3 regions of the Acidovorax sp. 107 genome follow, and region 2 is predicted to be linked to each of the others. Evidence: predicted binding sites of a transcription regulator. Region 2 holds the regulator's gene; each other region holds the start of a gene.
What was found. The regulator FNR, encoded in region 2, switches genes on or off when oxygen is low (the NO sensors DNR and NnrR bind a similar motif). The targets are predictions, from matches to a motif close to TTGATNNNNATCAA.
Positions count from the first base shown of each region.

Region 1: a site for FNR is predicted at 4,010-4,023, ahead of C8C99_RS18650 (DASS family sodium-coupled anion symporter). Genes of this name have one in related genera too.
Region 3: a site for FNR is predicted at 3,571-3,584, ahead of ubiM (5-demethoxyubiquinol-8 5-hydroxylase UbiM). Genes of this name have one in related genera too.

Region 1 is NZ_QBTZ01000001.1:3,994,684-3,999,650, forward strand. Features, by position in the region: gene htpX (protease HtpX) at 1-569, shown strand, start outside; gene C8C99_RS18645 (methyl-accepting chemotaxis protein) at 790-2,373, shown strand; gene C8C99_RS18650 (DASS family sodium-coupled anion symporter) at 2,383-3,903, opposite strand; gene C8C99_RS18655 (GlxA family transcriptional regulator) at 4,077-4,967, opposite strand, start outside.
Region 2 is NZ_QBTZ01000001.1:1,049,774-1,054,740, forward strand. Features, by position in the region: gene ccoP (cytochrome-c oxidase, cbb3-type subunit III) at 1-719, shown strand, start outside; gene ccoG (cytochrome c oxidase accessory protein CcoG) at 803-2,248, shown strand; gene C8C99_RS04985 (FixH family protein) at 2,313-2,591, shown strand; gene C8C99_RS04990 (hypothetical protein) at 2,651-2,944, shown strand; gene fnr (fumarate/nitrate reduction transcriptional regulator Fnr) at 3,051-3,773, opposite strand; gene hemN (oxygen-independent coproporphyrinogen III oxidase) at 3,963-4,967, shown strand, end outside.
Region 3 is NZ_QBTZ01000001.1:3,337,474-3,342,440, forward strand. Features, by position in the region: gene C8C99_RS15545 (solute carrier family 23 protein) at 1-79, opposite strand, end outside; gene C8C99_RS15550 (zf-TFIIB domain-containing protein) at 213-962, shown strand; gene C8C99_RS15555 (class I SAM-dependent methyltransferase) at 1,138-2,055, shown strand; gene ubiM (5-demethoxyubiquinol-8 5-hydroxylase UbiM) at 2,187-3,485, opposite strand; gene C8C99_RS15565 (hypothetical protein) at 3,665-4,096, opposite strand; gene C8C99_RS15570 (alpha/beta fold hydrolase) at 4,262-4,967, opposite strand, start outside.

The DNA of each region.
Region 1 (4,967 bases), 2.9 Mb from region 2:
TCTTTGAAGGCGACCCCAATGCGTTCGCCACGGGCGCGTTCAAGAACTCGGCGCTGGTGGCCGTGTCCACCGGCCTGCTGCAGGGCATGACCCGCGACGAGGTCGAGGCCGTGATCGGCCATGAGGTGGCCCACATCGCCAACGGCGACATGGTGACCATGACGCTGATCCAGGGCGTGATGAACACCTTTGTGGTGTTCCTGTCGCGTGTCATCGGCTACGCGGTGGACAGCTTTCTGCGCAAGAACGACGAGAACAGCTCGGGCCCTGGCATCGGCTACTACGTGACCACCATCGTGCTCGACATCGTGCTGGGCTTTGTGGCCGCGATGATCGTGGCCTGGTTCAGCCGCCAGCGCGAGTTCCGCGCCGACGCAGGCGCTGCCCAGCTGATGGGCCGCCGCCAGCCCATGATCAACGCGCTGGCCCGCCTGGGCGGCATGCACCCCGGCGAGCTGCCCAAGAGCGTGGCCGCCATGGGCATTGCCGGTGGCATTGGCAAGCTGTTCAGCACCCACCCACCCATCGAAGAGCGCATTGCTGCGCTGCAAAACGCACAGCAGCAATAAGCAGCGCCGGGCGCACCGCCTTCTCGGCCTCCAGGGCCGCCACAGTCTTGCACTGTGGCGGCCTTTGGTTTTTGCGCCCGCGCTGTTGCTTTGCCGCTCCTGCAATGGGGGGCATCTTGTGGGGCGGATCAAGGACTTGTAACCTTTTGTCTAGACCACGCAGGCGGCTGCCGAAGCGGACCCCGTTGCGTTGCCCCTTTCATCTTCACGAGGGCCTCCCATGTCCATCTCCCACGCACGTGTTGCTGTCCGCCTGGCCCTGGCCTTTGGTGTGGTCTGCCTCGTCATGTCCCTGTCGGCGGCGGTGGGCATCTGGCGGCTGGCTGGGCTGCAGGACATTGCGGACGACCTGGGGGGCGCATCGTCCGAGCGCGCGCTGCTGGCGCGCGAGCTGCATGCCATCGTGGTGCTCAGCTCCGCCCGCGCCGAAACGCTGCTGGAGATCGACAACAACCCCAGCTATGCGGCACGCATCGACGCCGACCGCAAGACCACGTCGGCCCGCTCGTCCGAAGTGCGCAAGCGCCTGGACGAGCTGGCCGCAGACCCCGAATCCCAGGCCTTGTTCGACGCCATCGACAAGGCCGGCAACGGCTTCCGTACGGTGCGGGACGATCTGGTCAAGCGCCGCAAGGCGGGCGAGGCGTTGCCGCCCGACGCCATTGCCAAGCAGCTGCGTCCTGCGGCCGACGCCTACGCCGCTGCCGTGGACAAGCTGGCCGACTACCAGCGCCAGCGCGTGGCCGAGGCGCGTGCCGCCGCCGCCCGCAGCGAGAGTCAGGGCATCACGCTGCTGGCGGCGGGCTCGGTGGTGGGCTTGCTGCTGAGCCTGGCCTGTGCCTGGCTGCTGTCGCGCTCCATCCTGCACCCGTTGGCGCATGCGTCCGAAGTGACCGACCGCATTGCCGAGGGCGACCTCACCTCCCCCGTGCCTGCGCCGCAGGCGGGCAACCGCGACGAACTGCAGGCCCTGCTGGCGCGCCTGGGCGGCATGCAGGCCAGGTTGGCCGAGCTGGTGGTGGGCATGCGCCAGGCCAGCACCTCGGTGGCCGGTGCCAGCAGCGAGATTGCGGCGGGCAACAGCGACCTGTCGGCCCGCACCGAGCAGACGGCCTCCAACCTCGAAGAGATCGCCGCCAGCATGGAGGAGCTGCTGGCCACCGTGCGCCACAGCGCCGACGCCGCCGCGCAGGCCAGCACCCTGGCCACTGGCGCCAGCAGCGTCGCCCAGCGCGGGCGCGAGGCCGTGGACCGCGTCGTGGGCACCATGGATGGCATTGCGCTGTCGTCGCGCCGCATAGCGGACATCACCAGCGTCATCGATGGCATTGCCTTCCAGACCAATATCCTGGCGCTGAACGCTGCCGTGGAGGCGGCCCGTGCTGGCGAGCAGGGGCGGGGCTTTGCGGTGGTGGCCAGCGAAGTGCGCAGCCTGGCCCAGCGCTCGGCCACGGCGGCCAAGGAGATCGGGGGCCTGATCAGCGACAGCGTGCGGCAGGTGGACGAGGGCGCCCAGCTGGTCCACGCGGCTGGTGGCACCATGGGCGAGATTGTTCAGTCTGTGCAGCAGGTGGCCACCATCATTGGCGAGATCAGCACCGCCGCCCGCGAACAGACCACGGGTCTCAGCCAGGTGAGCGAGGCGGTCTCGCAGCTTGACCAGATGACGCAGCAGAACGCCGCGCTGGTCGAGGAGTCGTCAGCCGCCGCGCAAGGCCTGCGCGTGCAGGCGCAGCAGCTGGCAGGGTTGGTGGAGGCGTTCCGCCTGCCTGCAACGGCCGGGGGCCAGAAGGCGCTGCGGTAAACCTGCAGGTCAGGTGCGGGCCACCATCAGCCCCAGCCACGGCCAGTAGGTCAGCGCAAAAACCACCAGCAGGACCACTCCGGTCAGCGTGATGACGATGCCGGTGCGCACGAAGTCGTGCGCGTCAAAGGTGTCGGTGCCGTAGGCGATCATGTTCTGCGGCGCATTCACCGGCAGGATGAAACCAAAGCTCACCACGAACTGCAGGATCATCGTCATGCCCACGACGTTGATGCCGGGCGTCTGCACGGTGGACAACACGCTGATGACGATGGGAATCATGGTGGACGCCAGCGCCGTGGCGCTGGCAAAGCCCAGGTGAATGACGATCAGGAACGCGGACAGCAGCATCAGGATGGCAAAGGCCGACGCCATCTGCAGGCCCAGGTGGCCCACGATGAGCTGGGCCAGCCAGCCCGCCGCCTTGGTCTGCAGCAGCGCAGAGCCCACGCTGATGCCCACCGCAAACAGCACAACCGTACCCCACGGGAACCCCTTTTGCGACTGCTTCCAGTCCATCACGCCCACGCGTGGAAACAGCATCAGCGCCACGGCCGCAATGGTGGTGGAGGTGGTGTCAAAGTCGTGCAGCACCTTCTCGGTGGACCAGAACCCCAGCAGCACCAGCACCACGGCCAGCAGCTTCCACTGGTTCAGCGTCATCGGACCCAGTTCGGCCAGCTGCTGCCGAATGGTCTCCTGCCCGCCCGCAATTTCCTTCATCTCGGGCTTCATCATGCGCGTCATGATGAAGAACAGTGCCACCGTCATCAGGGCTGCAAACGGGGCGGCCGCTACAAACCATTCCCCCCAGGTGATCTCGGCGCCCAGCTGTTTTTCGATGAACCCGATGGCCACCATGTTCTGCGCGGCGGCGGTCTTGACGCCCACGTTCCAGATGCTGGCTGTCTGCGCCGTGGTGATGACCAGCAGCGCGGCAAAGCGGCTCTTGCGGTCTACCTTGAAGGCGAGCACGAAGCCCATCATGATCGGCATCAGGCAGGCTACGCGCGCCGTGGTGCTGGGCACGATGAACGACAGCAGAAAGCCCACCACCATGGCACCGATCACGATGTGGTGGGTCTGGGCGCCGACCTTGGACAGCACCGTGAGCGCGATGCGCCGGTCCAGCCCCGTAGCGGTCATGGCCGACGCAATGAAACACGCGGCAGCGACCAGCGCCACGGCACTGTTGGCAAAGCCCGAGAGCGCGAGGTTCAGCGCCGCGCCCGTGCCCATGTCTGCGCCATCGGGTTTGGCCACGCTGGGTGCATAGGCCAGCAAGAACACCATCAGTGCGGCGATCACCACCGCGCTCACCGAGTATTCGAGCGCCTCGGTCATCCAGACGATCACCGCGAACGCGAGGATGGCCAGCATGGTCTGCCCCGCCACCGGCAACCCGGCCGGGGTGGGCAAGGCCAGCACCGCCAGCAGCGCCACCAGGGCGCCGAGCAGGCCGAGCCGTTTGGCGAGGCTCGCCGATGCGGGGGCGGAGGCCGGGGATGTGGTCGGTGCGGCAGTGAACATGGGGTGGCTCCGGTGGGGGCGCACTGGGCGCGAATCCTTGCGCAGCGCGTGCGGATGCATGGCCGGCCCAAGGGCTTCCAGTGTTGCGCGCTGTCCGCTGCGGGTGTTGATTCAGGTCAAGGAGGGACGGTGGTGGAGCCGCGTTCGCAGCGGGGCAGAGAGGCTGCTGCGTCTCAAGCCCCCACATCCACCCGCCAGCGCCTGCGGGGCGCGCGCAAGGCGTGGCGCTTGCGGTACTCCCCCGGTGCCATGCCGGTGTGGCGCACAAAGATGCGGCGGAACGCAGCCGGGTCGGCATAGCCGCAGGCCACCGCAATGCTGGGCACGCTCTCCAGCGTCACCTCCAGCAGCACCTTGGCGCGTGCGCAGCGCAGGCTGTGCAGGTGGTCCAGCGGCGACTGCGACAGCTCCTGCTGGAAGTGCCGCAGCAAGGTGCGCGGGCTCACCGCCGCCGCCTCGGCCAGTCGGGCCAGCGAGTAGGGCTCGTCCAGATGGGTCTCCATCCAGGCCATGGCGCGGGCCAGGGTGCTGTCGCGTGTGGCGGGGATGTGCTGCTGCGCGTTGGCCTGCAGCGCAGCTTGGGCGCGTTCGTGGTCGGGCCGCAGCACGCTGGCGCAGGTCTGGGCCAGCGCATCGCCCAGTGCATGGCGCACCAGGGCAACGGCCATTTCACCCAGGCTGTGGGGCAGCGCGCAGCTGAGCCAGGAGCCGTCATCGCTCAGGTCGTGGCCGGCGTCCAGCACCACCTCGGGAAAGTCCCGCTCAAACCCGGCCAGGTAGAACCACGGCAGGCAGCCGCGGCGGCCCTGCAGGCGCCCGCTCTGCGCCGCCAGCCAGGCACCATTGCCCACGGTAAGCACCTTGTGCCCGGCATCCAGCGCAATGCCGATCTGGCGCGAGAGGGCCCTGTGGCGCGCCGCCACATCGCGGATGGCCGGGATGTCGGCTGCGTGGAACGAAGGGATGAACCAGGCCAGCGCGGGGCCGTCGGCCAGTGCCGCCGCAGGCTGCGTGTAGGCCGCCAGCGGGCCCGGCTGGTGCTGCAGGGGCCGGCCCTGGGCATC
Region 2 (4,967 bases):
TGTTCGTCATCACCATTGTCTTTGGCCTCGGCTACCTGGCCGCTTACCCGGGCCTAGGCAGCTTCACCGGTAAGCTCAACTGGACGCAAAAGGGCGAGTACGAAGCCGAGATGGCCAAGGCCAAGACGGAGTTGGAGCCGCTGTATGCCCGCTTTGCTTCCATGAAGCCCGAGGACGTGGCCGGAGACCCCCAGGCCCATGCGATCGGCGAGCGCTTGTTCATGAACAACTGCGCACAGTGCCACGGCTCGGATGCTCGCGGCAGCAAGGGCTTCCCGAACCTGACGGACAACGACTGGCTGCATGGTGGCACCCCCGAGAAGATCCGCGAGACCCTGGAGAAGGGCCGCATCGGCAACATGCCTCCCATGGCGGCTGCTGTGGGTAGCCCGGAAGACGTGCGCAATCTGTCGCACTACGTGCTGAGCCTGTCGGGCAGCCCGCATGACTCGCTGCGTGCTTCGCTGGGCAAGCCCAAGTTTGCAGCCTGCGCAGCCTGCCATGGCATGGACGGCAAGGGCAACCAGGCGCTCGGCGCTCCCAATCTGACCGATGACATCTGGCTGCATGGCTGGGGTGAGGCGGCCATTACTGCCATGATCAACAACGGCAAGGTCAACCAGATGCCTGCCCAGGCCGAAAAGTTGACTGAGGCACAGATCGGCGTACTCTCTGCCTATGTCTGGGGTCTGTCGAACAAGCAGGTGGCAGCGCGTTGACCTGGCAACCGGACGGCACTGTAGGTGCCTTCCGGTGTTTTTCTGAGCGACCCATCCTGCTTCCCTATCCATAAAGCGACACCATGAGTACACCCAGCGAGCCCGCTCGCAAGGTCATCCCGATCACGCCAGTCGCCCCCGATGCATCTTCCGCGGGGGAGATCATTTCGTTGTACGAAGCGCAGAAAAAGATCTATCCGCGCTCCATCAGCGGTTTGTTTGCGCGCTGGCGCTGGGGCATGGTGTTTCTTACCCAGTTGGTGTTTTATGGATTGCCCTGGTTCGAATGGGGGCAGCGCCAGATGGTGCTGTTTGACCTGGGGGCTCGCAGGTTCTACATCTTCGGCTTGGTGCTGTACCCGCAGGATTTCATCTACCTCACCGGCCTTTTGATCATTTCGGCGTTGTCGCTGTTCCTGTTCACAGCCGTGGCGGGGCGTCTGTGGTGCGGCTTTGCGTGTCCGCAAACGGTGTATACCGAAATGTTCATGTGGATCGAGCACAAGATCGAAGGGGAGCGCAGCGCACGCCTTCGTCTGGACAACGGTCCCTGGACGTTCGAGAAAATTCGCAAGAAGTTTTTCAAGCAGGTCGTATGGATTGCCGTGGCTTTGTGGACTGGGTTCACCTTCGTCGGGTACTTTGTGCCTATCCGCGAACTGGGCAGCGAACTGCTGGCGTTCCAGGGCGGCTGGCAGATTTTTTGGGTCCTGTTCTACGGTTTTGCTACCTATGGCAACGCAGGCTTCATGCGTGAGCAGGTCTGCAAGTACATGTGCCCTTACGCGCGCTTTCAGAGTGCGATGTTTGACAGGGACACCCTGATCGTCACGTACGATCCAGAGCGGGGCGAGCAGCGAGGTCCGCGCAAGAAGAACGTCGATTACAAAGCCCAGGGGCTGGGCGACTGCATTGACTGTTCCCTGTGTGTGCAGGTCTGTCCGGTGGGCATTGATATCCGCAACGGCCTGCAATACGAATGTATTGGCTGCGGCCTGTGCGTGGATGCCTGCAACACAGTGATGGACAAGATGCAGTATCCACGCGGACTGATCCGCTATTCCACCCAGAACGGGGTGGCCAAGCGCTGGACGCAATCTCAGATCTTCCGCCGAGTGCTGCGCCCCAGGGTACTGATTTACAGCGCAGTTCTGGTGGCCCTCTGCGTGGCCATGCTGGCCAGTCTGGTGGTGCGTACGCCGCTGAAAGTGGACGTTGTGCGTGACCGCGCTGCACTCTCGCGCATTGTGTCGGGCGGCAAGCTGGAGAACATTTACCGGTTGCAGATCATGAATGCCACCGAGGGCGAGCAGCGCTATCGCATCAGCGCGCGTGGGTTGGAGGGGCTGGAGGTAGCCTCTGAGGCCGATGTGGATATTGGGCCTGCAGAGTCCCGCTGGGTGGCTGTGCGCCTGCAGATTCCGTATGGCTCGGCCACGCCGGGATCGCACGCGGTCCAGTTTGACGTGCAGGCCGTAGGGGCTGCCACCCATGTGACGGAAAAATCCGTATTTCTCGTGCCGCGCTGAGCGGCGTCCCGGAGCGGCCCGTCAGGACCGCACTTTGATCGAATTTGTTGAGGAGTAGAGCGCCATGCCTTCAAACCCTGCCATCGCTACGCCGGCAGTTTCCCCGCCCTGGTGGAAGTTTGGCCACGTGTGGCTGGTGATTGCCGGGCCTGCGATCGTGATCGTGGCCGGCTTTGTAACCCTGTGGCTCGCGATTTCGCGGCCCGATCCCGTGGTGGCCGAGGACTACTACCGCCAGGGTATCGAGATCAACAAGACCCTGGTCGCTCCAGGTAAGAGTCTGGCGCCGGCCCTCAAGGCCCGCAACCATGCGGCCACCCCGGTCCAGGACCAACCACGCTGACAACCCTGCGGTCTCACGCCTGAGCGTGACCGCATGCAGCACCAGGAGACAAAATCGATATGTGGACGCAACGCCTGATGTGGATTGCCTGGCCCGCCTTCTTGATGGCGGGCGTGCTGGAGATGCTTGTTTTTGCCATGGTGGACCCCCAGGACCTGCACTGGTTCGGGCAGCCTCTGGCGTTTTCGAGGGAGGGTGTCTACACCCTTGCTTTTTTTGCGTTCTGGGCCATCACCATGGCCACCAGCGCACTGACGACACTGCTGTCCATGTCACCCTTTGAGGTCAACCGGTGTCCGGTGCCCAATGCGGAGCGGCCCGACGATTGCCGCAAGACATCTTCTTGCTCCTGAACTTTGTCGGTTGCCTGTCTGGGCTCGCGTTGCGTGCCCGGCGGCAATGAGCCAGCACTGCACGAACCTGGTGTAGTGCCCGGCTCTGGGCGAGTGCCGCCGTTGCTCAGTGGCAGGTTTGCTGGCTATTCACAATGCGCCGCAGGGCATCGGTGTCGAGGATGCGGACATGGCGCTGCTTGACCTCCACGATACCTTCCTCCACAAACTTGGAGAACGTGCGGCTGACCGTTTCGAGCTTGAGGCCTAGGTAGCTGCCAATCTCTTCTCGCGTCATGCGCAGCACCAGCTCGGACTGCGAGAAGCCCCGCGCATGCAGGCGCTGTACGAGGTTCAGCAAGAAGGCTGCCAGACGCTCTTCTGCGCGCATGCTGCCGAGCAGCAGCATCACGCCATGCTCGCGCACAATCTCGCGGCTCATGATCTTGTGCACATGGTGCTGCAGGGCCGTGACTTCACGTGACAGCTCTTCGATACGGTCGAAAGGCATGACACAGACCTCGGCGTCTTCCAGTGCCACCGCATCGCAGGTGTGGTGGTCATTGACGATGCCGTCCAGCCCGATGATCTCGCCCGCCATCTGAAACCCCGTGACTTGGTCGCGACCATCTTCGGTGGCCACGCAGGTCTTGAAGAATCCTGTGCGGATCGCATAAAGGGATGTGAAGGATTCGCCATTGCGGAACAAGGTGCCGCCACGCTTGACCTTGCGACGCACAGCAACGACCTCGTCGATACGCTGCAGCTGTTCTTCATTCAGGCCCACAGGCATGCACAACTCCCGAAGGTTGCAGTTGGAGCAGGCGACTTTGATGGTGAGCGGATTCATAAGCACTTGGACTTGGGTTGGTGGCCGGGCATATCGCGCTTGCCGCGCATGGACATTTGAGCATGGCGCGGGCCAGCGGCTGACCTTCATCAAATTGTCGCCGTATGGCCGATGGGTTCACTTGATGCAGGTCAAGGACGTGTCCTGGAGCCTACGGCACAGTCAAGGTGTACGCAAGGAAATTCTCCCATGACTGCTGTTTCGCAAGATCTTCTGCGCCGTTTTGACGTGCCAGGGCCCCGTTATACATCGTATCCAACGGCCGACCGTTTTGTGGAGGCGTTCGGTGAGGAAGACTATGTGCTGGCGCTGGAGCAACGCCGTTCAGGCACGGTGGCCAAGGCCATGCCGCTGTCTTTGTACGTGCACATTCCGTTTTGCGAATCGCTGTGTTACTACTGCGCTTGTAACAAGATCATTACCAAGCACCATGACCGTGCTGACGTCTACTTGCGCTATCTGAGCCGTGAGATTGACCTGCACACGGCCCACTGCGGGGTGGGGCAGGTGGTCAGTCAGTTGCACTTTGGCGGCGGAACGCCCACCTTTCTCTCGGACGCTGGCTTGCGAGAGCTGATGGCCATGCTCAAACGCAGTTTCACGCTTGCGCCGGGAGGGGAATACTCGATCGAAGTGGATCCGCGTACTGTCAACGCGGATCGATTGGCGCTGCTGGCCGAACTGGGGTTCAATCGCTTGAGTTTTGGTGTGCAGGACTTTGACGCCGAAGTGCAAAAGGCCGTTCATCGCATCCAGCCGGCCGAACAGGTCTTTGCGCTGGTGGACTCCGCTCGTTCGCTGGGTTTTGATTCGGTGAACGTCGACCTGATCTACGGCTTGCCGCGCCAGACACCCGAGTCTTTTGACCGCACGCTGGCACAGGTTGCGCAGTTGCGGCCTGACCGCATTGCCTTGTATGCCTATGCCCACTTGCCGGAGCGCTTCAAGCCACAGCGGCGCATTGTCTCCGCCGAGCTTCCCACTGGCGGGAGCAAGCTGGCCATGCTGTCACGTTCGCTGGATGCGTTCATGGACGCTGGGTATGTGTATGTGGGCATGGACCACTTTGCTCTCCCTACGGACGCGCTGGCCGTGGCCAAGCGCCAGGGGCGTCTGCACCGTAACTTCCAGGGCTATAGCACGCAGCCAGACTGCGACCTGATTGGCCTCGGTGTATCGGCCATCGGCCGGGTC
Region 3 (4,967 bases), 2.3 Mb from region 2:
GCAGCCGCTCGTCGGGCGCGATCACGCCGCCTTGTTGCAACACCTCAGCGCTTTTCACGCGCCAGTTCATGAATCCCATGTTGTTGTTCCTTGTGGTTGAGGCGCGAATGCTAGTGGATGCGGCGAGGGTGGGGGACGAAGGCGCCTGGCGGGTTACGATGCGCCCGCCCCCGCAAGGCGCCCCTCGCACCGTTGCCCAGACCCAGACTGCCATGTTCACTGCACCCACCTGCCCGTCGTGCCGCCAGCCCATGCAGGCCCACCGCTTTGCCAGCAACCTGGGTGATTCGCTGGAGCTGGACATCTGCTTTGCCTGCCAGGGCCTGTGGTTTGACCGGCACGAGAACCTCAAGCTCACGCCCGCCGCCGTGGTGGAACTGTTCCGCCTGCTGCACGAGCACCGCATCGACCAGCACCAGCCCCTGGCCGAGAGCATGGCCTGCCCGCGCTGCAACACCAGCCTGACCAAAGGCTTCGACGTGGTGCGCAGCGGCCGCTACATGATCTACCGCTGCGGGCGCCAGCATGGCCGCTTCAGCAGTTTTTCGTCCTTCATGGCCGAAAAGGGCTTTGTGCGCCACATGACGCGCCCCGAGATCGACGACCTGGCCCAGCGCGTGGGCGCCATCTACTGCACCAGCTGCGGCGCTCCCGTGGACATCCGCAAGGACCACGCCTGCCCCTACTGCCGCGCCGCGTTCTCCCTCATCGACCCCCAGGCCGTGGTGCGCGCCATGGAGGGCTACGCCCAGGCGGGCGCCCGTGCCAAGGCCCAGGCGGCAACCGCGTCGCCCGTGGACATTGGCGATGCCCTGGTGGCGCTGGAGCGCGACCGCACCCGCGCAGAGCGCGAGCGCCAGAAGCGCGCGTTCACCAGCAGCAGCGATGGGGATGACAGCTCCTTCACCGGGGACCTGCTGGCCGCAGGGGTGGCGCTGGTGTGGGCACTGATGAAGGACTGAGAACGTGAACATGTGCTGAGGGCCCTGCCTGCGCATTGACATACCGCAGCATGCGCTGCGGTCATTCACGACAGACTGGGGCCGACCGTTCAGAATGGTCGCAGGCCCTTGCCCTGACCTTGGGCCCCCGCATCCCACGCAACCGTGGCGCCCGCTGCCACTGGAGGAGCGCCCCGTGCCGCAGTCCCCCGCCCGACGCCGTGTCCGACCGCCGCGCAGCCCGGCGCCACCAGAGGGCGCGGCTGGCTGCACCGCCAGCCTGCAGCAGCGGCGCGCGCAGCTGCCGCCCGTGCCCAGCACCCTGCTCATCCCGTTGGCCGCTCGCGCTCACGGGGGCCGCTACTTTCCCTGGCTCGACTGTCACGACGCCGTGGCCCCGGCCTTGCTGGCCGAGCTGGGCGCCGACGTGAACGGCACCCTGAATGACCTGCACACGGTGCTGCACGTGCTGTGGCGCACCCGGGCCATCAAGGAGGCGGGGCGCGCCTTTTTTGCCGAGCATCCCCAGGCCCTGGGCGTCAACCTGGGGTGTGGGCTCACGCACCACTTTCAGTGGCTGGACACAGGCGCTAACCAGTGGCTCGACGCCGATCTGCCCGAGGTGATGGCGCTGCGCGCGCCGCTGTTGCCCCCGCAGTGCCCGCGCATGCGCCACGCCAATCTGGACCTGTCGCAACCCGGCTGGTGGCAGCGGCTGGGGCTGCCCACACAGCCCAAAGCAACGCCGGTGCTGCTGGTGTGCGAAGGCGTGCTGATGTACCTGCCGCCCGCACAGGTGCACGCCGTGCTGGCCGAGTTTGCGCAGCACGCGCCGGCGGGCTCGCGCATGGTGCTGGATGTGATGACGCGCCAGGCCGTGGGCTGCGCGGCCCGCCACGCCAGCGTGGGGCCTACGGGGGCCGAGTTTCGCTGGGGCGTGGGCCGCATGGCAGAGCTGGCGGCCGTGCACCCGCGCCTGCGGCTGCTGCGCGAGCAAAGCGTGGCAGAGGGCTATGGCTGGCCGGGCATTGCCCTGGATTTGCTGTGGCGCCCCTGGTTCGGCGCGCCACTGTATGGCCTGGCCACGCTGGGCCTGAAAGATCTCTCGCCTTGAGCGGCTCCATCTCCTCCCCTGCGGAGGCCACCCGAAGGGTACTGGTGCAATGCGCGCCTGTTGTGCCGTTGGTGGTGCCGTGGCTTTCAGGCCAAAACCGCCTGAAGTCCAATAAAGACAAGCGCTGAAAGCTATTGTTTTGTGAGTTCTGCCGCCTGCCCAGGTGCCAGCACCCGCATCCACGCGGGGGCCTTGCCCGTGAGCTGCCCCACGATGGCCGCCTGCAGCGGTGGCAGGCGCCGCGCACCCTGCAGCACCAGCTGGCGCAGCAGGCGCGGCACCGGGCGGGCGTCGGTGTACAGCCGCACGATGGCGTTGGTGCCCTGGTAGATGGGCCAGGCGTGGCGGTGGTGGCCCTGGGCGTAAGGGGTCAGTGCGTCGGCGCTGCCCATGTCCTGCCCGCGCTGGCGCGCACTCACCAGCGCGGCCGTGAGCCGTTCCACCCCCGCCAGGCCCAGGTTGTAGCCATGGGCTGTGACCGGGTGCATGCCAACGGCGGCGTCGCCCAGCAGTGCGCAGCGGTGGCCTGCAAAACGTTGCGCATACACAGCCACTAGTGGGTAGGCATGGCGTTCGCCCACCAGCGCCATGGGCCCCAGCCGGTCGTTGAACTGGGCCTGCACCTGGGCGGCAAAGGCCTCGGGGCTCTGGGCCATCAGCGCCGCTGCATCGGCCGCGCCCGCCGTGACCACCACCGAGCACAGCGCGTGCCCCTCTTGCGGGTCATCGGGCAGGGGCAGCACGGCCAGCGTGCGGTCGTAGCCAAAACACTCATGCGCCACGTTGCCGTGGGGCAGGGCGTGGCGCATGCGGCAGACGATGACGGTGCGGCCAAAGTCACTCATCTGTGCGCCAATGCCCAGCTGGCGGCGCGTGGCCGAAAAGCGGCTGTCGGCGGCCACCAGCAGTGGGGCCGTCAGACGCTGAGGCGCTGGTGCTGCTGCGTTCGCGGGCATGCAGTCCAGCTCGGCATGACCAGTCAGCGTGGCCACGCGGGTGACCTGCGTGCTGGTGAGCAGGCGCACGCCAGGGGTGCGTGCCGCCACCGTGTAGGCCGTGCGGCGCAGCGCGTGGTTGGGCACGATGAAGCCCAGGGCGCCGGGGGCTGATGCATCACCGCGCGTGCCGCTGGCCGCGTTGAGTTGCAGCGCGCTGTGGCGGCCCAGCGGGCCGTCGTGCACTTGCGCCTCGGCAATCTGGCCCACTTCGTGGTTGGCTAAGTGGGCCCAGCTGCCCAGCCGCTGCAGCGTGGCCCGGCTGGGGTGGGTGAGGGCGATTTCGCGGCCGTCGGGTGCGGGGGCGGCCAGCGCGCTGTCGCTCTGCTGCTCCACCACGGTGGCGGTGAACCCGGCCTGCGCCAGGGAGGTGGCCAGCGACAGGCCCGCCGGGCCTGCGCCGACGATGAGGACGTCGCTGTGGTGGGTGGTCATGGCGGGAGGAATGCAGGGTGACAAGGTGCCCGCCCCGGGACGGGGAGGCCGCGCGCCATTGTGGGCGGGCGGGTTGGGGCACGCTTTGCCCTGCGTCAAGCCATGGTGTGGAGATGCTATCTAAACAATAGCTGCTCAGGCATGTGGTTCTAGCGCCTGGGGGCTAAAACCCATAAAACTCAGTCTTTGGCGGCCTTGCGCGGGGCTTTGGCGGACTTCTTTTTGGCCGGGCCCGCCTTCTTGCCGCGCAGGTGCAGCACCCACGCCACCAGCAGCCACAGGTAGCCCGCCGGGATGCTGTACGCCGCCCAGGCCGCCAGCGACAGTGGCGGTGCGGTGATGGAGCGGGGGTTGGCAATGGTCTCCAGCAACTGGCGCGTGCCGGTGCCCAGCGTGGGCGTGGCGTGCTGGCTGCCCGAGCGGGCCATGAGGGCGCCCATGAAGGTGAAGAACTCCATGAGCAGCGCGCCGATCAGAAAGCACGCAAGCAGGGCCATCAGCTGCGCCACCGCGCGCCGGTTGCCCTTGGCCAGGAACACGATGACCGACACCAGCCACAGCACGGGCAACAACAGGGCCACGGCGGGCCAGGCGGACAGAAGTTTGGACATCAGAGAAACGGCAGTGGCAACAGACAGCAACAGGCAACAGGGCCGCCGGTGCAGGCACCAGCGGTTCATCGGCAACGCGCCCAGGGGCGCGACTGCGGATGATAGAGGCTGGCTGTTTCGGGCCGGCGGCGAACCGCGCCGGAGGCCGCCGCGCTCCCGGATGCCTCAGGCGGCCACGAAGTCCGCCACCGCCTGCAGTACCTCGGCCTGCTGCAGGATCTTGCGGTGGCCCAGCCCCTCGGTGGCAACGAGCGTGGCGCCGGGGATGTGGTCGCGGTAGGCCTCGCCGTCGGCAAAGCGGTTGATGCGGTCGCCCCGGTCGTGCACCACCAGCGTGGGAAGGGCAATGCGTGGGCCCACGGCCGGGGGCTCGAACTGGCGCATCAGGATGCCCTCGCGTGCCTCGATGCGCCGCTGTATGGCGGCGCGCGTGCGCTCGGACAGGCCGAACACCTGCGCGAACAGGCGCGTGTACTCGTGCGGCGAGGCGGGCGGCGCCAGCAGCACCAGGCGCCCGGTGTCCAGGCCCCGACTGGCCGCGTGGGCCGCAGCGTTGGCCGCCAGCGAATGGGCCACCACGGCGTGAGGCGCCGAGTCCTGCGCGTGCAGGCGGGTGGTGGTGTATTCGATGGCGCGGGCGAACTGCGGCAGGTTGCTCACGCGGCCCCGGCTGCCGCCGTGTGCGGGCAGGTCCACCAGCACCGGGCGCAGGCCGCGCGCGGTCAATGCGTCGGCCAGCGGCAACATTTGGCGCGCATGGCCGCCCCAGCCGTGCAGCAGCAGCACCGTCGGGCCGTGCGGCTGGGCCTGGGGCAGGTAGAGCGTGATCTCGGCGTCTTCAAACGCCAGGCGCTCCGTGCGCCAGCGGCCC